2 regions of the Oceanibaculum sp. genome follow, and region 1 is predicted to be linked to the other one. Evidence: predicted binding sites of a transcription regulator. Region 1 holds the regulator's gene; the other holds the start of a gene.
What was found. Region 1 encodes PhoB, which activates phosphate uptake and scavenging genes when phosphate is short. Its sites were predicted from a motif close to TNTCATAAAACTGTCA; they were not measured.

Region 1 (14,752 bases):
ATCGTTCTGGCGGCGCGGGGGATAAGTCGGCCTTTATCCCCCGGATTCACGATTATTCACAGGCTGAGCCGGGCCTCCTGGTATGATGGCCACCGAGGGGCCGGTCCATCTGCATCTCGTCTCGGACTCCACGGGCGAGACGATCCATCAGGTGGCCCGTGCCTGCCTTGTCCAGTTCGAGGGGGTCAAGGCCATCGAGCACACCTGGTTCCTGGTCCGCACGGCGGCCCATGTGGACAAGGTCATTGCCGGCATCGAAGCGCATCCAGGCCCGGTCCTGGTCACGCTGGTGGACCCGCATCTCCACAGCAAGCTGGAGGCGGCTGGCCGCGCCTTGAAGGTGCCGGTGATCTCGGTTCTCGATCCGGTTCTGGGCGCGCTGCATCATTATCTGGGGAAAAAGGCACGTGGCCGCCCCGGCCGGCAGCATGAAATGGATGCGGCCTATTTCAGCCGCATCGAGGCGATGCAGTTCACCCTGATGCATGATGACGGGCAGCATCTGCACGATATCGACCTTGCCGATATCGTGCTGGTCGGTGTGTCCCGCACCTCCAAGACGCCGACCTGTCTCTATATCGCCAATCGCGGCTTCAAGGTCGCCAACGTGCCGCTGGTGCCGGGCATCAGCCTGCCGCGCGAGCTGACCACGGCCACGCACCCGCTGATCGTCGGGCTGACCAATGATCCGAACCGGTTGGTGCAGATCAGGCGCAACCGGCTGCTGATGCTCAATCAGGGCTCCGAGAGCGATTATATCAATCTCGACGAAGTTCGCCGCGAGGTCACGGAAGCCCGCCGCCTGTTCGAACGGCAGGGCTGGCCGGTCATCGATGTGACTCGGCGTTCCATCGAGGAAACAGCAACCGAAATTCTGCAGATTTATCAGGACCGTAAAGACAGTGACATCGACCGGAACTAAGAGCGGGGCGACCCTCCTGGCAGGGGACGCCACCAGCGACACCACACTGATCCTGGCCTCCGGCAGCACCATCCGTGCGCAGCTTCTGCGCGGCGCCGGGCTGGATTTCATCATCGAGACGGCGCCGGTCGATGAGGCGGAAATCCGTATCGCCCTGCAGGCGGAGGGTGCCAGCGCCGGCGATACCGCTGTCGCCCTGGCTGAGGCGAAGGCCCTGCGGGTGTCCCGCAAGCGCCCCGGTGCGCTGGTCATCGGCTGCGACCAGATGCTCGATTGCAACAATGTCTGGTTCGAAAAGCCCGGCGACCGCGATCATGCCCGCGCCCATCTGCAGGCCTTGCGGGGCCGCGCCCACACGCTGTCCAGCGGCATCGTCGTCGCCCGGGACGGGCAGCGCATCTGGCATGAGCTGTCGACCGCGCGCCTGACGATGCGGCCCCTGAGCGAGGAATTCATCGAAGCCTATCTTGATGCGGCCGGCGATGCCGTGCAGAGTTCGGTTGGCGCCTATCAGCTGGAAGGACTTGGTGCACAGCTGTTCAGCCGTATCGAGGGCGATTATTTTACCATCCTGGGTCTGCCCCTGCTGCCTTTGCTGGATTTCCTGCGCCAGCACGGCCTCCTGAAACGCTGATGTTCATCCTCGGCCTCACCGGCTCGATTGGCATGGGCAAGACCAGTGCCGCCCGGTCATTGCGCCGGCTCGGAGTACCCGTTCACGATGCCGATGCCACCGTGCATCGCTTGTTGGGAGCCGGCGGCAAGGCGGTTCCGGCGATCCAGCGGCTTTTTCCCCGGGCGGTCGAGAATGGGGCCGTCAATCGGCGCACCCTCGGCGGGATCGTGTTCGCCGATCCGGCCGCCTTGCGCCAGCTGGAAGCCGTCCTGCATCCGATGGTCCGCGAAGCGGAGCGCACCTTTCTGAAGCGGATGCGCCGCCGCCACCAGCCGCTCGTGGTTCTGGATATCCCTCTGCTGTACGAGACCGGCGGCGCCGCCCGGATGGATGCGGTTGTCGTGGTTTCCGCCCCCGCCTTGCTGCAGGCGCGGCGTGTCCTCGCCCGTCCGGGCATGACGCCGGAGAAGTTCGCGCAGATCCTGCGGCAGCAAACGCCGGATGCCGAGAAGCGCCGGCGCGCGGATTTCGTCGTCACCACCGGCCTCGGCCACGATAGAAGCTTGCGGCAGCTGAAACGCATCGTCAGACTCATCCGGGAGAACCCGGACCTTTACCACCGCCGACGGAGACAGCATGCGTGAGATCGCGCTCGACACGGAGACCACGGGCCTTGACCCCAAGGCGGGCCATCGCATCGTCGAAATCGCCTGTGTCGAGCTGGATAATTTCCTGCCGACGGGCCGTACCTATCAGCAATATATCAATCCCGAACGGGACATGCCGGAAGAGGCATTCAAGGTCCACGGCCTGTCCGCCGACTTCCTCGCCGGCTATCCGGTATTTTCCGTGATCGCACAGGACTTCCTGGATTTTATCGGCGATGCCCGGCTGGTGATCCACAATGCCGAGTTCGACATGCGGTTCCTGAACGCGGAACTGACACAACTCGGCCATCCCGCCCTGCCGAAGGATCGCGCTGTCGATACGCTGGCCATCGCCCGCCGGAAATTCCCGGGCGCACAGAGCAGCCTGGATGCGCTGTGCCGGCGTTTTGGCATCGATAACAGCCATCGCGACCTGCATGGCGCGCTGGTCGATGCCGACCTGCTGGCCGCGGTCTATCTGGAACTCATCGGCGGCCGGGAGCCGGGCCTTCTGCTGGCCGGGACGGGCGAGGAAAAGCAGGTGGCCGACACAGTCCTGGTCGTGCCGCCCGGTGCCGAGCAGAAACGCCCGGTGCGCGCGCACGCCCCCATCCCGGCTGAGCTGGAGGCGCATGCACGCATGCTGGAGAAGCTGAAGAACCCGATCTGGCTGAAAGAGGGCTGAAATCAGGGCTCTTCTAGCGCCGGCGCCTCAGGCGGTGCCTTCGGCCTCGCTGTTGGCCAGGGAATCGCCCTGCTGGGCCAGGCGACGCCGGTACAGCTCCACGAAATCGATGGGCTGCAGCATCAGCGGCGGGTAGCCGCCGTCGCGCGTGGTTTCGGAAACGATGGCGCGGGCATAGGGGAACAGCAGGCGCGGGCACTCGATCATCACCATCGGGTGCAGATGCTCCTCCGGCGCGCCGCGCAGGCTGAACACGCCGCCATAGGTCAGCTCCAGCAGGAACAGCTGCTGCTCCTCGTTCTTGGTCTGGGCGCGGATCGTCAGCAGGACCTCGAAGACGGGATCTTCCTCTCGCATCCGGCGCGCCTGCACATCGACACCAACCTCGACATCGGGCTGCTTGCCGGTCGGCTGCAGGCTCATAGGCGCGTTGGGGTTCTCGAAGGAGAAATCCTTGATGTACTGCGCATGCACGACCAGCGGCAGCCCGCCCGCCTGTGTCGCCTGATCCTGCCCGTTGCTCGCCGTCGTGTCGGTCATATCGCTATCGCCTCTCGGTTCGGTAACTGGCCGGCTCGCTATCACGGATCAGCCGGCGGAACAAGCGCGGCCCGAAGAAACCGTTGGGCCGCAGGAAAATGGGTGGTTCAGGCCATCTCGCGTGGGTGCAGCAGTTCAGCCGCGCCCGGTGCCGTAAAGCGCACCAGATGGCCGTTGCCGACACGCAGGCCGGTCAGTGCCCGGATGAAGCCCCAATGGGTGACGACCAGTGTACGCGGCCTTGCCTCATGCGGTTCGATCAGGCCCCAGAAACGCTGGCAGCGCGCGTGCAGCTGCTCTTCCTCCTCCGCCTCCGGCCACCAGCGATCCGGCAGGTGGTCGAAGCGCCAGTCCGGCCAGCGTTTCGCCAGGTCGCGCGCCGAGGTGCCGATGTCGCAGACGAAAGCGGCATGCTCATGCACCAGGGGCTCGATCTCGACCGGCAGCTTCAGCGTATCGGCGATGATCTCTGCGGTCTGCAAGGTGCGGGTGAAGGGGCTGGCCAGCAGCCGTTCGATCTCATGCTCGCGTAGTATCTCGGCGGCGGCCTGTGCCTGCCGTCGCCCCTCTTCGGTCAGGGCCGGATCGACAATGCCGGGATCGACCCGGGTCTTGGCGAAATGCACATTGAATTCGGACTGGCCGTGGCGGACCAGAATCATGGCTGTTTATCCGTCTTGTCGGAGGGGGTGTCGGGCGCGTTGGCGTCGGGCAGCTGGCGCCAGGGCGAGTCGGGATTGCCCGGCTGGCCGCCTTCGGTCTCGGTGATGTCGCGATAGTCGCCATCGATGATCGGTCCACCCCGGCGCGGGCCACCGGGGAACGGCGTGCCGACCACATGAAAGCGGCCGCTCTTCACAAGGCTACGCCATAGCCAGCGGCCGATGCCGCGCCGGATGGCCGGTATGAACAACAGCAGCCCGACGGTGTCTGTGGCAAAACCGGGGGTCAGCAGCATCGCGCCGGCAATGGCGAGACCGATACCGTCCAGCATTTCGCGCACCGGCATCTCGTCGCGTGCCATGGCGGCGCGGGCCCGCGTCAGCGTCGACAGGCCCTGGACACGCAGCATCAGGCTGCCGGCCAGCGCGGTGGCAATACAAAGGCCGATGGTGGGCCAGACGCCGATCTCCTCGCCAATCTCGATAAACAGGGCGATTTCGACCAGCGGGATACCGATCAGCAGGGCGAGTATCAGGAGGGGCATGCTTGCTCTTTCATCTGTTCGCCCCTATTTAGGGATTGATTCGTCTATTGAAACAGCACGCATCATGCTGTCATGGCTGACAGACGTGATTTTACTTAGCGCAAAGGGCGGGTGACGGTCCAGTTTGGTCCGGCCCGATGTAACTAGATGGGCGACGGACTACCATTTCTGGACATCATTTTTTTCGCCATGGTGGCGGCTTTCCTCATTCTGCGCCTGCGCAGCGTGCTTGGCCGCCGTACCGGTAACGAGCGCGACCGGCCTGATCCGTTCAGCCCGAAGCCGGAAGCCGAGAGTGATGCGGACAATGTCGTGGCCTTGCCGCAGCGCGCGAAGCTGGCCGCCGAGCTGGAGAACGCCCCTCCCGGTTCGGTCGCGGCAGGCCTGACCCAGATCAAGCTGGCCGATGGCAACTTCGAGGAAAAGCAGTTCGCCAACGGCGCGCGTGCCGCCTTCGAGATGATCGTCCTGGCCTTCGCCAATGGCGACAAGGACACGCTGCGCCCGCTGCTCGCCAACGATGTCTATGACCGTTTCGTTGGCGCCATCGATGCCCGTGAGGCCCGCAAGGAGACGCTGGAGACCCGCCTTCTGTCGCTTAATGCCGCCGATATCACCGAGGCGCGGATGAAGGGATCGGTCGCCGAAGTGACCGTCGAATTCGTCAGCGAGCAGGTCAATCTGACCCGCAATGCGGAAGGCGAGGTGATCGACGGTGACCCCGACGGGATCGAGAGCGTCGTGGATATCTGGACCTTCCGGCGCGACACGCGGTCAGACGATCCGAACTGGCTTCTGTCCGCGACCCGCACGCCCAGCTGACGGTTCATGGTTGCCCGCTCAGGCCTCAACCGGCTCCCGGATCATTTTCTTGCCCTGACGGCAGGCCTGCTCCTGCTGGTCGTGGCAGCCTGCGCACCGGTAACGGAAAAGCCGGATCAGCTGACCCTGAAACCGGTCGGCTATGCCGATCTGCCGGGATGGCAGGCAGATTCCCTCGCCGAGGTCATGCCGGCCCTGCTGAAATCCTGCGATCGGCTGAAGCCGCAGCCGCCTGCCCGCAATTTCGGACCGGACGAGCGCTTCGGTACCATCGGCGACTGGCTGCCGGTCTGTGAGACGGCACGTGCTGTGCCGGCGGGTGACGCGACCGCCGTCCGTACCTTCTTTGAATCGAACTTCCGCCCCTATCGCGCCGGCAACAACGGCGCGCCGGAGGGGCTGTTCACCGGCTATTACGAGGCGGAGCTGCGTGGCGCCTTGCAGCGCTCGGCGCGCTATCCGGTGCCGCTGCATCGCCGGCCGGACGATCTTGTCATGGTCGATCTCGGCCAGTTCCGCGACGAGCTGAAGGGCCAGCGCATCGCCGGCCGTGTGGTGGGCGGCAATCTAAAACCCTATGAGGACCGCAAGGCCATCGTCGAGGGTGTCCTTGATCCTCGCAAGCTGGAGATCGTCTGGGTGGACGACCCGGTCGATGCCTTCTTCCTGCAGATTCAGGGCTCCGGCCGGGTGACGCTGGAGGATGGAAGGGTGATGCGCCTGGGCTATGCCGGGCAGAACGGCCACCCCTATGTCGCCATCGGGCGGGAGCTGATCGCGCGTGGCGCGCTGACCCGCGAGACTGTCTCCATGCAGTCGATCCGCGCCTGGCTGGCGGCCAATCCGGGCGAGGCGGCGGCGCTGATGAACACCAACCCGTCCTACGTCTTCTTCCGAGAACTGCCCGGCGACGGGCCGCTGGGTGCACAGGGGGCCGCTCTGACGCCGTTGCGCAGTCTGGCCGTCGACCGCCGTTTCGTGCCGCTGGGCACGCCGGTCTGGCTGGACGCCCAGCATCCGGATGCTGGTGCCGAGCGGTTGCGCCGGTTGGTCGTGGCCCAGGATGTCGGCGGGGCGATCCGCGGCCCCGTGCGCGGCGACCTGTTCTGGGGCCATGGCGATGCCGCTGCCGATCGGGCCGGACGGATGAAGTCCAACGGCCAGTATTATCTGTTGCTGCCCAAGGGTCTGGCGCCGGCTTCCTGACTGGTAATACCGGTCCGGCTTGTCAAGCAACTCGGCAACCGTCATCTTAGCGGCGAAGCAAGAAATGCCACGGCAGGAAGAGCCCGCAATGGTTGAGGAAGCGCCGCAGAAGAAGCCCCGGGTCGGGCTGTTCGTCACCTGTCTCGTCGATCTGTTCCGCCCGTCCGTCGGTTTTGCTGCGATCCGGCTGCTGGAGCAGGTGGGCTGCATTGTGGAGGTGCCGGAGGCGCAGACCTGCTGCGGCCAGCCGGCCTATAATTCGGGCGATTTCCAGGACACGAAGGACATCGCGCGCAACACCATCCGCGCCTTCGAGGGTTTCGATTACGTGGTCGCCCCTTCCGGCTCCTGTGCCGGGATGCTGCGCGATCATTATGCCGAATTGTTCAAGGAGGATGCCGAATGGGGGCCACGCGCCCATCATGTCGGCCACCGCACCCATGAGCTGGTCTCCTTCCTTGTCGATGTGATGGGGATGAAGGGCGTCGAGGCGCATTTCGACGGTACGGTGACCTATCACGACAGCTGTTCCGGCCTGCGCGAGCTGGGCGTGAAGCAGCAGCCGCGCAGCCTGCTCGGCTCGGTTGAAGGGTTGAAGCTGAAGGAACTGCCGGGTGCGGAAACCTGCTGCGGGTTCGGCGGCACCTTCTGCATCAAGTACCCTGACATTTCCGACCGCATGGTCTCCGACAAGGCCGACGACATCGTGAAGACCGGTGCCGGGACCCTGCTGGCCGGCGATCTCGGCTGCCTGCTGAACATGGCCGGCAAGCTGAAGCGGCGCGGCGAGAAAGTGCAGGTCCGCCATGTTGCCGAGGTGCTGGCCGGTATGACCGATCAGCCTGCCATCGGCGAACCCGGACGCGGGAGCTGACGCCATGCAGCCCACCAGCCACGCCTTCAAGGACAATGCCCACACCGCACTGCATGACGAGCGGCTGCAGCGCGCGCTGGGCAACATGCGCGCCGGCTTCCAGGACAAGCGCCGTGCGGCCATCGACAGGTTGCCGGAGTTCGAGGCGCTGCGCGACCAGGGCCGCGACATCAAGAACCATACGCTGGCCCATCTCGATTATTACCTGGAGCGCTTTGAGCGCCGGGTGACCGAGAATGGCGGCCATGTGCACTGGGCACGCACGCCGCAGGAAGCGCGCGAAAAAATCCTGGAAATCTGCCGCTCGGTGGAGGCGAAGACCGTCACCAAGGGCAAGTCGATGATCGCCGAGGAGATCGCGCTGAACGATTTCCTGGAAGAAAGCGGGATCGAGCCGATCGAGACCGATCTGGGCGAATATATCATCCAGATTCGCAAGGAACCGCCCAGCCACATCATCGCGCCGGCGGTGCATCTGAACCAGTCGGATGTCGAGGAAAGCTTCCGCAAGATCCACACCGACCTGCCAGCCGACCGGCCGCTGTCGGAGCCGCGCCAGCTGCTCGACGAGGCACGCGCGAAACTACGGAACAGGTTCATCAAGGCCGATGTCGGTATTACCGGGGCCAACTTCCTGATCGCCGAGACCGGCTCGACCGTCATAGTGACCAACGAGGGCAATGGCGACCTGACCCAGACCCTCCCCCGAATCCATATCGTGCTGGCCAGCCTGGAAAAGACTGTGCCGACGCTGGAGGATGCGGCCACGATCATGCGCCTGCTGGCCCGCTCGGCCACCGGGCAGGAAATGTCGGTCTATACTACCTTCTCCACCGGGCCGCGGCGGCCGGAGGATCTGGACGGGCCGGAACAGTTCCATGTCGTGCTGCTGGATAATGGCCGCAGCGCCATGCTGGGCACCGAATTCCAGGAAATGCTGCGCTGTATCCGCTGCTCGGCCTGCATGAATCACTGCCCGGTTTACAGCGCGGTTGGCGGCCATGCCTATGGCTGGGTCTATCCCGGGCCGATGGGCGCGGTGCTGACCCCGACCCTGGTCGGTGTCGAGGAGGCCGGGCACCTGCCGAACGCCTCCACCTTCTGCGGGCGCTGCGAGAGCGTATGCCCGATGCGTATTCCGCTGCCGAAGATGATGCGGCATTGGCGCAAGCGGGAATATGAACGCAAGCTGTCACCGGCCCCCTACCGCTCGGGCCTCGCCCTCTGGGCGTTCTTCGCCAAGCGGCCGGCGCTCTATCAGCGCCTGACCGGCATTGCCATGAAGCTGCTTGGCCGGTTCGGCCGGGATAAGGGGCGGTTCCGGTCGCTGCCGCTGGCCGGGGGCTGGACTTCGGTGCGCGACATGCCCGCCCCGCAGGGTCGCACCTTCCAGGAGCTTTACCGCGAAAAGAAGGGGGCCGCCTGATGCCCGACATGTCCCCGCGCGATCAGATCCTGGCCGGCATCCGCCGGTCGCTTGGCCGCAGTGCGCTGGACGGCGAGCCGGCGGCGCAGCTGGAACAGCGGATCGCGGAGCACAGGCCGAACCTGATCCCGCAGCGGGCGCAGCTGCCGCACGACCAGCAGGTCACCCTGTTCGTCGAGATGGCTGAAGGCGTGCAGGCCACCATCAGCCAGGTCGCGGATGCCGCAGAGGTCCCTGACGCCATCGCCGAGTATCTGGCGCAGCATAATCTGCCGGCCGAATTGCGCGTGGCGCCGGATGCCTGGCTGTCCGGCCTTCCCTGGGACAAGCGCCCGACCCTGACCATCAATACCGGCAAGGCCGAGGAGCCGGATACGGCCAGCGTGACCCCGGCCTTTGCCGGCATTGCCGAGACCGGCACGCTGATGCTGACCTCCGGCCCGCACAGCCCGACCACACTGAACCTGCTGCCCGAGACCCATATCGTGGTGCTGAAGAAGAGCCAGATCGTCGGTTCCTACGAGGATGGCTGGGCGCGGCTGCGCGATGCGCAGGCGAAGGATTCCATGCCGCGCACGGTGAATTTCATCACCGGCCCGTCGCGCACCGGCGATATCGAGCAGAAGATCCTGATGGGCGCCCACGGACCGCGCCGGCTGCACATTGTCCTGATCGACGGCTAGGCATGGCCCGGCGGCGCGCCAGCAAGGACGAGGCTGAGCTTTTCCGCCAGGTCGTGAAGGACGCCAAGCCGCTGCCGCAGGATAAGCGCCTGCGGCTGGGCATGCTGGATGAGCTGCCGCCGGAACCGGTTCCCGCCGTGCCCGAGGCCGAAGGCATGGCGCCGGCCAGCCGCAAGCGCGGTCGGGTGTCAAAGGATGAGCCACTTCCTCAGCCGGTCGCACCGCCGGTCAAGGCGCCGGTCGTTCTGCCGACCCTGAAGCATGACAGCGCGCCGGGGCTCGACAAGCGCAGCCAGATGCGCCTGAAGCGCGGCCAGGTCGCCATTGAGGCGCGCATCGATCTGCATGGCATGACGCAGGATGCCGCCCATGTGGCGCTGAACGGATTCATCGCCCGGTCGCAGGCGCGCGGGCTGCGCTGCGTGCTGGTGATCACCGGCAAGGGGACGCGGCGTGACGAATTCGGCCGTTACGAAGCCGGTGTGCTGAAGCGCGAGGTGCCGCGCTGGCTGAATGAGGGCGGCAACCGCGAGAAGGTGCTGGCCTTCGTCCATGCGCAGCCGAAGGATGGCGGGGGCGGCGCGCTCTATGTCCTGCTGCGACGGGTGCGGGAGGAGGCATGACGCCGTTCGGGGAAAGGCTGCGGGCGCTGCGCGCCGCGCGTGGCGTTACACTGAAGGAGATGGCGGCGGCGCTGCAGGTCTCCTCGGCCTATCTCTCGGCGCTGGAGCATGGCCATCGCGGCCGGCCCACCGACGGGCTGATCCATCAGATCTGCGGTTATTTTGGGCTCATCTGGGACGATGCGGAAGCGCTGAATCGGCTGGCGGAGATATCCCATCCGCGCGTCACCATCGACACGGCCGGCCTGTCGCCAAGCGCCACCAGGCTGGCGCACCAGCTGGCGCGGAAGATCGGGATCCTGGACGAGGAGAGGCTCGCGGCGCTCTTGAGCCAGCTCGAAGACTCGCCGAAAAAGCCGGAATGACAGGGCGATAAACGGCAATAAAATAATATTTTACATTAATTTCTTATATAGAGTCGACGCACTGATGGGGTGTCAGGCGAATTGCGGCGCGACGGCATCCAGCGCATAGCCGGCCGACCGGACGGTGCGGATCGGATCACCCTCGGCATCCTCGTTCAGTGCCTTGCGCAGGCGGCGGATATGCACATCCACGGTGCGCGGCTCGACATAGACATCCGCTCCCCAGACCGAATCCAGCAGCTGCTCGCGGGAGAAGACGCGGCCCTGATGCTCCAGGAAATGGCGCAGCAGGCGGAATTCGGTCGGCCCCAGATGCACATCGCGGTCGCCGCGCTTCACCTTGTGGGCGGCAACGTCCATGACGATGTCGCCGCAGCGCAGCGTCTCGGCATCGGCGGCAGGCCGGGCGCGGCGCATGACGGCGCGGACGCGGGCCAGCAGTTCGCTGGGGCTGAAGGGCTTGGTGACGTAATCGTCGGCGCCGGCATTCAGGCCTCGTACTCGGTCGCCTTCCTCGCCGCGGGCCGTCAGCATGATGATCGGGATGCTGCGGGTCTGCGGGGTGCGGCGCAGCCGGCGGCAGACCTCGATGCCGGACAGCAGCGGCAGCATCCAGTCCAGCAGGATCAGGTCGGGCCGGCGCTCGGTGGCCAGCAGCAGCCCTTCCTCGCCGTCGCGCGCTTCGAGGACCTGGAAGCCCTCGCGCTCCAAATTGTAGCTGAGTAGCGTGACGATCGCGGCTTCGTCTTCGACAATCAGGATCAGCGGCTTCATCGTGTGGTCCAATCTCGGCAGGCCTCAAGGGAAAAAGGCCAGTGGAAATGTTTCAAACCGTAGGTCAGTTCTCCGGCTCGACGACGGTGAACGCGCTGGTGTCGCCCTTCGGCCGCTCGGCGGTCAGCGGCCGGCCGGTTACCTGGTAGTACAGCGTCTCGGCGATATTGGTGGCGTGGTCACCGATGCGCTCAATGTTCTTCGCCATGAACAGAAGATGCGTGCAGGGCGTGATGTTGCGCGGGTCTTCCATCATGTAGGTCAGCAGCTCGCGGAACAGGCTGGTGTACATCTCGTCCACCTCCTCGTCCCGGCGCCAGACCAGCAGGGCCTTTTCGGCATCCTGTTCGACATAGGCGTCCAGCACTTCCTTCAGGATCTGCTGCACCATCCGGCCCATGCGCGGAATACCTGTCGCGGGCCGTGCCGGCGGCACCTGGTTCAGGGCGACTGCCCGCTTGGAAATGTTCGCGGCGTAGTCGCCAATGCGCTCCAGATCGGCGGAAATCTTCAGCGCGCCAACAACGCGGCGCAGATCCTCGGCCAGCGGCTGGCGCAGTGCCAGCATGCGAACCGTCAGATCGTTCACATCATGCTCCAGGCTGTCGATCTTCAGATCGCCCTGGATCACCCGCTCGGCGATGGTGCTGTCGCGCTTCGCCAGGGACTGGATGCAGTCCTGCACCTGCGTCTCCACCAGCCCGCCCATCTGCGAGATGAGATTCATCAGCCGCTTCAATTCCTCGTCGAAGGATTTCACGGTATGGGTGGGCATGAGACTTCCTTTCCAAGGGCATGATCGATGGCGGACCGTGCGCCTGCGCTATCAATAACGGGCTTGCACGGCATAAATACTACGTTTCGATGACGCTTTTATTACATCGACATCGAATCGGGGGTTTTCGCGGCGGCCGTTCAGCCCGCGGATGCGGCGACCGGCAGATAGACGGTGAAGGCGCTGCCCTTGCCGACCTGGCTGTCGACGGAAAGCGCCCCCCGGTGGCGGCTGACGATGTGCTTCACGATGGCAAGGCCAAGACCGGTGCCGCCAAGATCGCGGCTGCGCGCCTTGTCGACCCGGTAGAACCGTTCGGTCAGGCGCGGAATATGCTCGCGCGGGATGCCCTCGCCCTGGTCCTGAACACGGATCAGGACCGCGCCATGCGGTGCCTTGGGGAAGGCTGCCGGTACGCTGTCGGCGCGCCGGGCCGTCACCCGGATCGGGGTGCCGGGTCGGCCATATTTGGTCGCATTGTCGATCAGGTTCTGCGCCACCTGCGCCAGCTCGTCCTCGTCGCCGGTGACCGGCGGCAGCCCGTCCTCGATATCGAGCTGGATGTCCATGTCCTTGGTCGCCGCCTGCATGTCCAGCGTCGCCTTCACGCTGGACAGAATGCGCGACAGGTCGGCCAGCCCGCGCGGCGGCGTATGCTCGTTCAGCTCGATCCGCGAGAGCGACAGCAAGTCGTTCACCAGCCGCGACATGCGCAGGCTCTGCTCATGCATGATTTCCAGGAACCGCTCATGCGCTTCCGGATCGTCCTTGGCCGGGCCGCGCAGCGTCTCGATGAAGCCGACCAGCGTGGAGAGCGGCGTGCGCAGCTCATGGCTCGCATTGGCAACGAAATCGGCGCGCATCTGCTCCGTGCGCTTCATCGCCGTCAGCTCGTGCATCAGGATCAGCGCCCGGCTGTCATCCGGCCCCGGTTCGCGCAATGGTTCGACACTGACGGCGAAACTGCGCTCGATGGGGACCAGCATGGTCATCTCGACAGTGCGGCCCTGCCCCTGTTCAAGGGCTGTCTCCACCGCCTTCAGCACCTCCGGATGGCGCAGATTGCTGGCTACCGCCCTGCCCGCCAGCGCCTCGCCGAAGATCTCGCGGGCGGCCCGGTTGGTGGCCACGATGGTTGCCTCGGCATCGATCAGCAGCAGCGGGTCGGGCAGCGATTCCAGCGCGACATGGGCGGCATGGAGGCGCTGCCGCAGGGCGCCCAGATTTTCCGCCTGCACGCGATGCAGCGATTCGATGCGGCCGGCCAGCGGGGCGAGCGGGCTGTTCGGCTCGATCTCCGCCGAACCACCCTCAACCGCCGCTTCCAGCCGGGCAATGCGCTGAAAATGACGCTGCACCAGCAGCGCGAAGATGCCGGGAGAAATCGCCCAGCCCAGCAGGGCGGGCCAGCCATTCAGCTGGCCGCCGGCGACCAGCACCAGCAGCACCAGCCCGACAGGCAGGGACAGCAGCAGGCTGGTCTTGACGATCGCGGAGCGCGACAGTCGGGTTGCGGGCATGGGGGCCTCGGGCTGGCGGAAGGCTTAACGGAACCTACAGCATAGGCCGGCAGGGATGCCGCCGGTCAACCGCCATATCGTTACATTACGGCGCCAACCTGCCAGGGGATGAATTCCGCATCGCCGAAACCCTGCGCCTCGCTCTTGGATTTCTCGCCCGAGGCCACGCGCAGGATGAGGTCGAAGATGCGCTGGCCCATATCCTGGATCGAGATGCCCTCATCCAGCACGGCGCCGCAATTCACATCCATGTCCTCTTCCAGCTTGCGGTACATGGCAGAGTTGGTGGCAAGCTTCAGCGAGGGCGAGGGCTTGTTGCCGAACACCGAGCCGCGCCCGGTGGTGAAACACACGATGTTGGCGCCGCTGGCCACCTGCCCGGTCACCGAGCAGGGGTCATAGCCTGGCGAGTCCATGAACACGAAGCCCTTGGTGTTGATCGGCTCGGCATATTTGAACACGCCGGTCAGGTTCGTCGTGCCGCCCTTGGCGGCGGCCCCCAGCGACTTTTCCAGGATGGTGGTCAGGCCGCCGGCCTTGTTGCCGGGCGAGGGGTTGTTATTCATCTCCCCGCCATTGCGGGTGGTGTATTCCTCCCACCAGCGGATGCGCTCGATCAGCTTCTCGCCGGTCTTGCGGTCGATGGCGCGCCGGGTCAGCAGATGCTCGGCGCCATAGATTTCCGGCGTTTCAGAGAGGATCGCCGTGCCGCCATGCCGGACCAGCAGGTCAGCGGCCGCGCCTAGCGCCGGGTTGGCGGTAATGCCGGAATAGGCGTCGGAACCGCCGCATTGCAGCGCCAGCGTCAGGTGGCTGGCCGGCACGCTGGTGCGGCGCGCCTCGTTCGCGGCCGGCAGCATGGATTTCACGATCTCGACGCCGCGGTCCACGGTCTTGCGGGTGCCGCCAATGTCCTGGATCGTCATGGTCTGGAAGCGCGGGCCGCGCTCCAGCCCGTAGGCCTCCAGCAGGAAGTCGATCTGGTTCACTTCGCAGCCCAGGCCGACCATCAGTATGCCGGCGAAGTTCGGGTGCCGTGCATGGCCCCACAAGGTGCGCTGCAGATT
Region 2 (8,344 bases), on a different contig from region 1:
GGACCAGGGCTGCGCCGGCTGACGCGCGAACGCTGCGACATGATGGCGAAATTGCCGACACAAGGTCCCGTCGCCAGCCTGAATGTGTCCAACGCGGCGGCCATCGCCCTCTACGACATGGCGCGGCGTTTAATTAAAATCCCCTAAAAAACTTTATTAATCAGGGCTGTTCTCTGGACATTTTGGTCAGATTTGGGCTTCCTAAGCGGAGCCGAATACGCCTATACACGGCATGTGGCTCCACCCCCGGAACAGATTGTTGAGAAGCGGCGACCCGACATGCTGCCCCAGACAGAAGAGCAACTGGCGAAAGCGGCGCTCTGCAAGGCGCCTGAGGATATATACAGCGTCAGCGCGCGTGAACTGATCTCGCGGCACTGCCGCAGCTTCCTCGACGCCATGCGGGCGACACCGACGGAGCTGCTGTTCAGCGAGGATCTGCAAAAGAAGCTGGAGAATGCCGGCACCGCCTATTCCGGGGCCGTGCAGAAGGTCGCGATCGCCCAGGTCTCCGGCACCAAGAACCGCGATGTCGCTGGCCGCATCAAGGAAATTTTCGCGTTATGCGACGGGGTGCGCAACCGTACCCTGGAGGCGGTGACCGCCATCCCGGTGGACCCGCTGGACCCGAAGCGGCTGAAGGAGCAGCTGGCCTTGCTTCCGGCCGAGGGGGAGCAGCGCCTGTTCCGCCTCAACCTGATGCTCGCCAGGGCGCTGCTGAAGGAAAAGGGCTGGGACGAAAAGACCGGCCTGCTGCTCACCCTCTGTGAGGCCGACCCGCCAGCTGCCGATATGGTGGCCCTGGATGTGGCCCTGTCGGAGATCATCCGGCTGCCGGCCGGCCTCGACACGATCATCGGCAAGCAGGGCAAGACGGTGGGCGAGCGCATCGCCCTGTTGAGCAAGCTCGCCTCCGGCAAGGCGGACGACCCGGCGCCGGTTCCGTCCGACCCGCCGCTGGCGCAGCGGCTGATGAACCTGCAGGCGCGCGCCGCACAGCCGAATGTCACTGCCGGCCTGCAGGCGCAGATGCTGGCGGCGGTCACCGGCACCTACCCGATGACCAGCGGATCAACGGCGGACGAATTGCGGGCGACGCTGGATGTTGCCCAGCGGGTGCGCCTGAAGAACGGGCAGTTTCTTGGCGGCGAGACGACGGAAGCGGCGCTGGCCCGACGCCTGTCGCGCCTGATCAACGACCAGAATATTCACGATCTGATGGTCGGCGCGCCGCGCCTGGCCGAGCGGCTGCAGCGCTGCCTCGACCTCTATCGCAAGATGATCGGGCCGCAGAACTACGATTTCCTGAAGAAATACATCGATTATCTGCTGCAGGAGCGCACCGTCGCCTCCGACGTGGCGCCGAAATCCGCCTCCGTGCCGGAGCGGCTGCGCGGCCTGACCGAGCTGCACACCATCCTGATGGGTGCACCGCTGCCCTCCGTGTTCCGGGGCAAGCTGCAGCTGCGCATGGAGGAGATACAGAACAATCTGCTGGACGAAAGCGGCATCCTCGACCGCATCGTGAAGCGCGGCGGCAATTCAGCGGAAAAGGCGCTGCCGCTGATCGATCTGTGCTGCAACGACACCCTGATCAAGGGCTCCAACCTGCGCCGTGTGCGCGAGCTGGCGCAACGTCATATAAAGCAGCCGGATTTCCTGCCCAGCATCCTCGCCGCCGCGACCGACGATGCGGACCGCGTGAAGCGGATGCAGGATTTGCATGACCGGCTGATCGAGGCCGGGCTGGCCAGCGACTGATTCCTTCCGCTTTGCCTTGAAGCGCGCGGCCAGTCTGGCTATGGTCGCGGCGCGAATGGACGCCGGCTTAGCACAGTGGTAGTGCAGCGGTTTTGTAAACCGAAGGTCGGGGGTTCAAATCCCTCAGCCGGCACCATTCCCCCCGACCCTCCGTATTACAGACTGCTATTTCCGGGCGAAGAAGCCGGTCACCGTGTCCTGCGCTACCTGCTGCAGGAACGACGCCGTCTTGGCATCGACCTGGCCATAGGCGTCATAGGCATTGCCGACCGGCGACTTGCCATAGATCGTGGCATAGACCGTGGCGGCGGCGAGATAGCTGCCCAGCAGCGACGGGTGGCTGTGATCCTGCGCATTGTGCAGCTTGATCTCAGGATCGCGCTTGTAGGCTTCATCGAAGGCAAGCCCCACCGGGATGACCAGCGCGCCCAGCTCATTGCCGGTCTTCACATAGAAATCGTCGATCAACTGGGTGTTTTCCGGCTTCGCCTGCTTGTGCGGCGGCACATAGGCGTGGGTCATGTAGAGGGCGACCTTGCCGCCCCGCTCGGCGATGATCTTCGCATGCGCCGATGCTGCCGTGCGGAAATCCGCCTGCCGCTTCTCGGACAGGGCAGCGGCGCTGTGGCCCTGCAGGATCACCAGCTCGAACGGCTCCTTGATGCCGATCTGCCCCGGCCCGGTCAGCCAGTCCACATTGTGGTGCGCCAGCGTGGCGCCGCCGATGGTCGCCGACTTGTATTGCAGCGCCTTGCCGAGATCGGCATCGGCCGCCGCCACCATGCGGCGCAGATGGTTGTGCAGGCTGTCATTGTAATAAAGGTAGCTGTTGCCGACCAGCAGCACCCGCTTCGGGCTCTCGACCTGCGGGCCCTTCACCGCCGGCGCAGAGGCGGCGAGCGCAGCGCCGCTGACGGCCAGACAGAGCACGAAAGCCGAGGCCTGGGCCAGCAGACGCAGCTTCTTCAAGCTAATGGACATGGTGGGGGTTCCTCGAAGTTTGGTTTTTATAAGCAACCATCATACGAGGCCTCATCGATGCCCGGCAATCGGATCATTCTGCGCGCCGGAGAGGCGACTCAGGGCGCTGTCACACAACTTTTTGTTGGTTGCATATGCAGCAAAACAAATCTACCAATGCGCGCATCATGCATACGATGCGTCTCATCCTTACCTGCCTTCCGCTGCTATATGCGCCCGTTGCCGGCGCAACCGACCTGGCCTTGACCAGCCCGGTCACAAGGGCGCCGGCTGCCATCGCCGGCCCGGTGGAAGCGGCGTTCCTGAGCAATTACGATGGTGACACGATCACGGTGCGCGCCTGGATCTGGCCGCGCCAGTCGATCGAGACCGGCGTGCGGCTGGCCGGAATCGACGCACCGGAACTGCGGGGCCGCTGCGAGGCTGAAAAGCAGGCGGCACGCGACGCCCGGGACCGGCTGCATGCACTGCTGGCGCAGGCAAAGCGGATCGAGCTGCACGATATCGAGCTGGACAAGTATGGCGGCAGGGTACTGGCCCGCGTCGTCGCCGACGGCCAGGACATGGCCGCCGCGCTGGTCGGCGAAGGCCATGCCCGCCCCTATGCCGGCGATACCCGCAAGGGCTGGTGCGACTGAGCCTCTAGCGGCGGGTTTCCCCGGTCTTCGGGTCGAGCTTCAGCCTGACCTCGCCGCCGTCCTTCGTGCGGTACTCGATCTCGTAATAGCCGTCATCGTCCCATTCCAGATCGTCGATGTAGCGGAAATCCGGCCGCTGCTCGATCTTGGCAACGATCTGCGACAAGGGCATCGCATCGGCAGGCGGCTGCATGTCCCGCGCTTCGGCTGTCCCGGCAATAAACGTCAGGGCGAAGGGAAGGGCGACGATGGTCTTCTTCAGCATGTTCAATCTCCGTTTTTGCACCCCATTCAACAAAGGATCGAGGTGTACGGTTTCAAGTCCAGCTGGACGAAATGGCAACCGAACCGGCACGGAATGGACATCGGCGGCCGGCCTGATATGCCAGTCTTGGGTAAGGACAGGGCATCCAGTGGAGGACGGCATGACGGAACAGGCCCAGGCATTTCTCGACAGAATCGGGCAGGACAGCGAATTCCGGCTCTCCTTGAGGCAGCACCTGGACGGGCTATCCGGCGAGGAAAGGAAACATGCCGCCGTCACCTTCGCCAGGGCGGCGGAATACATGGTAACGCTGGACGCTCTGGAAGCTTTGCTCGCCCGCCAGCGCGGTGAGATCGGGCCCCGCGACGAAAACGAAGAGCTAACCGAAGAGCAACTGGCCAGTGTCGCGGGCGGATTCTTCTATCATAACGACCTGCTCCGGTAGGAGTCAGAAACTCTCCACCCAGGGTCGCAGCTCCAGCTCCCAGCTCCAGGCGCTGCGATGCTGTCGGTGCAGGTCGAGATAGGCCCGCGCCAGGGCGTCCGGCTCCAGCAGCCCGTCCACACCGCGCTGCGGGCCACGCGGATCGTCCCCGCCCTGGCGTATGCCGCCATCGATCACGACATGCGCGACATGGATGTTCTTCGGCGCCAGCTCCCGCGCCATGCTCTGCGCGAGGCCGCGCAGCGCGAACTTGCCCATCGCGAAGGGGGCGGATTGCGGATAGCCCTTCACGCTGGCCGAGGCGCCGGTAAAGAGGATGCTGCCGTTCCCCATCGCCTTGCCATCAGGCAGCATGGCGCGCGCCGCCGCCCGGCCAACCAGGAACCCGGCATAGCCAGTCGTCATCAGCGATTCCCGCACCTCTGCGGGGTCAAGCTCGGTGATCGGCCCACGCACCCGGCGGCTGGCGTTGAACACCACCAGCGAGGGCGCGCCCAGCGTGTCCGCCACGGTGGCGAACAGCCGGTCCACATCGGCCGGCTGGCTGGCATCGCAGGCCACCGCCATGGCTCCGGTCTCGCGCACCAGCCCGATCAGCTTGTCGGTATTGCGCGCTGCCAGTGCGACCGCCATGCCTTCTTTGGCGCACAGCCGGGCCAGCGCGGCACTCAGCCCGCTGCCCACACCGACGATGATCGCGACTTCCCGGTCCGCCATGATTTTCCTTCTCCCTGAATTTTCTGGGAGGAGTGTATGACGATGTTTCCGCCGCTGTCAGCCGATAGAACGCATCAGCTCTTCGCCTCGGTCAGGCGGCTGCGGCGCAGCGCGCCCAGCTGCTCCAGCAGCGGATAGGCCGTGGCGGCAATGTGCGATTCGATACGCTTCAGGTCGCGCACGATGTCGAGATGCAGCTCTGTCGTCTCGATGCTTTCCGACCGCCCCTCGCGCAAACGCTCGAAATGTCGCTCTGTCGCCAGCTTCTCCAGATCGCGGAACTGCTCCTTCTCCGCCACCAGCTGCCGGGCCGAGCGCAGGTCGCTGGCCATGAAGACCGAGATCGACAGCTTCAGATGCTCCAGCAGCCTTGCGTGCATCTGGCGGATTTCGGCGAGCCCCTCCTCGGAAAAGCTGAGCTGCCGCTTGATCTTCTTGGACGCCAGATCCATCAGGTTGCGGTCCACGATATCGCCGATATGTTCGAGATTGATCGTGAAGGCCAGAATCTCCGATAGGCGCTGGCTCTGCTCCTCGTCCAGCTGCTCGCGGCTGACATCGGTCAGGTAGCGCTTGATCGCGCCATGCAGCGTGTCCAGCGTGTCGTCCATGCGGCTGATCTCGGAAACCAGCTTGCGGTCGCCGGTCTCGAACACGGTCTGCGAGCCGCGCAGCATGCGCTCCGCCGCGTCGGCCATGCGCAGCGCCTCGCGCGCCGCGTTGGTCAGCGCCACACTCGGATTCTCGATGGCCTCCCGGTCCAGATGCAGCGGTGCGCCGGGATCGAGCGGGCGTTCTGCCGTCGGGAACAACTTCTTCATCAGCATCGCCAGCAGGGGCAGCGGCAGGATGAACAGCACCGCCAGCGCCAGGTTGAAGGCGGTGTGGAAATTGGCCGCGACACGCGCCGGCCCGCCATTCACGATTTCCAGCCATTCGACAGCATAGGGCAGCAGCGGCAGCGCGATGGCGCAGCCGACCAGACGGTTCAAAAGGTTGCCGACCGGCACGCGCAGCCTCTCGCGGTCACCGCCCATCGCCTGCAGCACGGGGTTCAGCGCACTGCCGAGATTGGCGCCCAGCACCATGGCCAGCGCCGCCACCGGCGTGATCCACCCGGCCGCTGCCAGCGACATGACCAGCAGCACGGTGGCCACACTGGCATGCGCCGCCCAGGTGAAGATGGCCGCCAGCAGCATCGTGACGATGGGGTCGCTGGTCAGCAGGTGCAGCACCTCCTTCATCTGCGGCGACATGTCGTGCGGCATCACGGTCTGGGTCAGCAGATGCAGCGACAGCAGCACAAGGCCAAGGCCGATGGCGACACGGCCCAGGTCACGCGTGCGCGTCTGTCCGCCCCGCTTGAAGGCGATCACACCGACCAGAATCAGGATCGGCGTCAGCAGCCCGATATCGAAGGACAGGATCTGCACGATGACCGTGGTGCCGACATTGGCCCCCAGCATGATCGCCAGCGCCGGCACCAGATCGACCAGCCGGCCCGCCGCGAAGGAAGACGCCATAAGGCCGGTCGCCGTACTGCTCTGCAGGATAGCCGTTACCGCGAAGCCTGCCGCAAAGGCCTTGAACCGGTTGTCGAGGCCGCGGCTCAGGCTGCGCCTGAGGCCGGAGCCATAGGCGCGCAGGATACCGCTCTGCACCATGTGGATGCCCCACAGCAGCAGTGCGATGAATCCCAGAAGCGTGATGATGACCTGTGTCGCCGGCATGGCCTGACATAATCTTGTGCGGAGGGGATGCGGCGGTTTGCATTCGCCGGCTCCCGATTGCTCATACGCCCTTCCGGCGAATCTTGTAAAGAAAATGTAACATTTCAGAAACAAAAGACCCAGACAGGCGGACAAGCCGCTCCTGCGGATAACGGACAGACGCGCAAAAGGATGCGTATCACGATACTTGCCTACCGCGCCGGGATGCCGTAAGGCGACGTCAACTCTTTGAACGACAGCCATCCGAAAGGCCGACCATGAGCGACAGCACCGCCACCGTCCTCGACGTGCATGAAAAGCCGGGCGCGGCCCTCTGGGGCCTGCTCAGCCTGCAGCATCTGTTCGCCATGTTCGGCGCGACGGTGCTTGTCCCGCTGCTGACCGGGCTGAACCCGTCCGTGGCGCTGGTCACCAGCGGTCTCGGCACGCTGCTATTCATTGCCCTCACCAAGGGCCGCATCCCGGCCTATCTCGGCTCCTCCTTCGCCTTCATCGCGCCGATCCTGGCGGCGGCCGCCCTGCCCGGCCCGGACGGCCAGCCGCTGGGCCCGACCGGCGCCATGCTGGGCGCCTTCCTGGCGGGTGCGGTCTATCTGGTGGTGGCGCTGTGCATCAAGGGCTTCGGCGTTGGCTGGCTGCTGCGCCTGCTGCCGCCGGTGGTGACCGGCCCGGTGATCGTGGTGATCGGCCTTGGCCTTGCGCCGGTCGCCGTCAGCATGGCCTCCAACGACCCGGCCACCAGCGCCTATAGCGGCACGCATTTCCTGATCGCCGCCGCGACGCTGGTGCTTGCCCTTGCCTTCTCCGTCGTCATGCGCGGCATCTTCGCCGTGGTACCGATCCTGCTGGCGATCCTGGGCGGCTATGTGATTGCCGCCTTCGCCGGCCTGGTGCCCTGGTCGGGTGAGGCGGGCATGCAGGCGAAGCTGGCCGCCGCCAGCTTTGTGGAGTTCCCGGCCTTTGCCGTGCCCTTCGTGACCTACGACCTGCCCTGGCAGCATTTTGCCACCATCGTGCTGCTGCTGGTGCCGGTCGCCATCGTGACCATCGCCGAGCATATCGGCGACCAGATCGTCATCAGCCGGGTGATCGGCCGCAACACGCTGGAGGATCCGGGCCTGCACCGCTCGCTGGCCGGCGACGGGCTGGCCACCATGCTGGCCGCCATCCTGGGCGGGCCGCCGAATACCACCTATGGCGAGAATGTCGGCGTGCTGGCCATCACCCGCGTCTTCTCGGTCTATGTCATCGCCGGTGCGGCGGTGATCGCCGTGCTGCTGGGCTTCCTGGGCGATTTCCGGGTGGCGCTGCAGTCGATCCCGGTGCCGGTGATCGGCGGCGTCGCCATCGCGCTGTTCGGCGTCATCGCGGCGTCGGGCCTGCGCACCATGATCGAGGGCAAGGTCGATCTGGGCGACAAGCGCAACCTGTTCATCGTCTCGATCATCCTGGTGCTGGGTATCGGCGGGGCCGTGGTGCATGTCGGCACCATCGCGCAGCTGTCCGGCACCGCGCTGGCCGCCATCGTCGGCGTGATCCTGAACGCCGTGCTGCCCTATAATGGCGGCAATTCCGAATAACGAGAGGGAGAGTCACGATGAAGCGGTTCGCGATACTGGCCTTCGCCTTGCTGCTGGCCGCCTGTGGCGATCCCAGCAAGGCCGACCTCGTGAAGAAGGCGGAGGGCGTCTCGACCAAGGCCGAGCTGGAGGCAAAGCTCGGCCGTCCCGATGATATCGCCAAGCTCGGCCCCATCGAGCAATGGACCTACAAGGCCAAGGACGGCAGCGTGCTGTTCGTCATCACC

Region 2: MK313_RS17055 (Na/Pi cotransporter family protein) is a predicted target of PhoB. The motif match lies at 6,622-6,637, and genes of this name have one in related genera.

What each region holds. Positions count from the first base shown of each region.
Region 1 covers NZ_JAKUSO010000004.1:14,192-28,943, forward strand. The annotation lists gene MK313_RS02520 (pyruvate, water dikinase regulatory protein) at 83-922, shown strand; gene MK313_RS02525 (Maf family protein) at 903-1,556, shown strand; gene coaE (dephospho-CoA kinase) at 1,556-2,182, shown strand; gene dnaQ (DNA polymerase III subunit epsilon) at 2,175-2,870, shown strand; gene secB (protein-export chaperone SecB) at 2,898-3,410, opposite strand; gene MK313_RS02545 (histidine phosphatase family protein) at 3,518-4,072, opposite strand; gene MK313_RS02550 (FxsA family protein) at 4,069-4,617, opposite strand; gene MK313_RS02555 (Tim44/TimA family putative adaptor protein) at 4,765-5,439, shown strand; gene MK313_RS02560 (murein transglycosylase A) at 5,446-6,645, shown strand; gene MK313_RS02565 ((Fe-S)-binding protein) at 6,734-7,519, shown strand; gene MK313_RS02570 (LutB/LldF family L-lactate oxidation iron-sulfur protein) at 7,524-8,945, shown strand; gene MK313_RS02575 (LutC/YkgG family protein) at 8,945-9,628, shown strand; gene MK313_RS02580 (Smr/MutS family protein) at 9,631-10,251, shown strand; gene MK313_RS02585 (helix-turn-helix domain-containing protein) at 10,248-10,616, shown strand; gene phoB (phosphate regulon transcriptional regulator PhoB) at 10,689-11,390, opposite strand; gene phoU (phosphate signaling complex protein PhoU) at 11,455-12,165, opposite strand; gene MK313_RS02600 (ATP-binding protein) at 12,306-13,685, opposite strand; gene MK313_RS02605 (UxaA family hydrolase) at 13,766-14,752, opposite strand, start outside.
Region 2 covers NZ_JAKUSO010000090.1:267-8,610, reverse strand. The annotation lists partial or broken gene rlmB (23S rRNA (guanosine(2251)-2'-O)-methyltransferase RlmB) at 1-147, shown strand, start outside; gene MK313_RS17090 (hypothetical protein) at 280-1,761, shown strand; tRNA gene MK313_RS17085 (tRNA-Thr) at 1,823-1,897, shown strand; gene MK313_RS17080 (DUF4886 domain-containing protein) at 1,927-2,742, opposite strand; gene MK313_RS17075 (thermonuclease family protein) at 2,910-3,380, shown strand; gene MK313_RS17070 (PepSY domain-containing protein) at 3,385-3,645, opposite strand; gene MK313_RS17065 (hypothetical protein) at 3,806-4,090, shown strand; gene MK313_RS17060 (SDR family NAD(P)-dependent oxidoreductase) at 4,094-4,807, opposite strand; gene MK313_RS17055 (Na/Pi cotransporter family protein) at 4,882-6,537, opposite strand; gene MK313_RS17050 (solute carrier family 23 protein) at 6,795-8,117, shown strand; gene MK313_RS17045 (hypothetical protein) at 8,135-8,344, shown strand, end outside.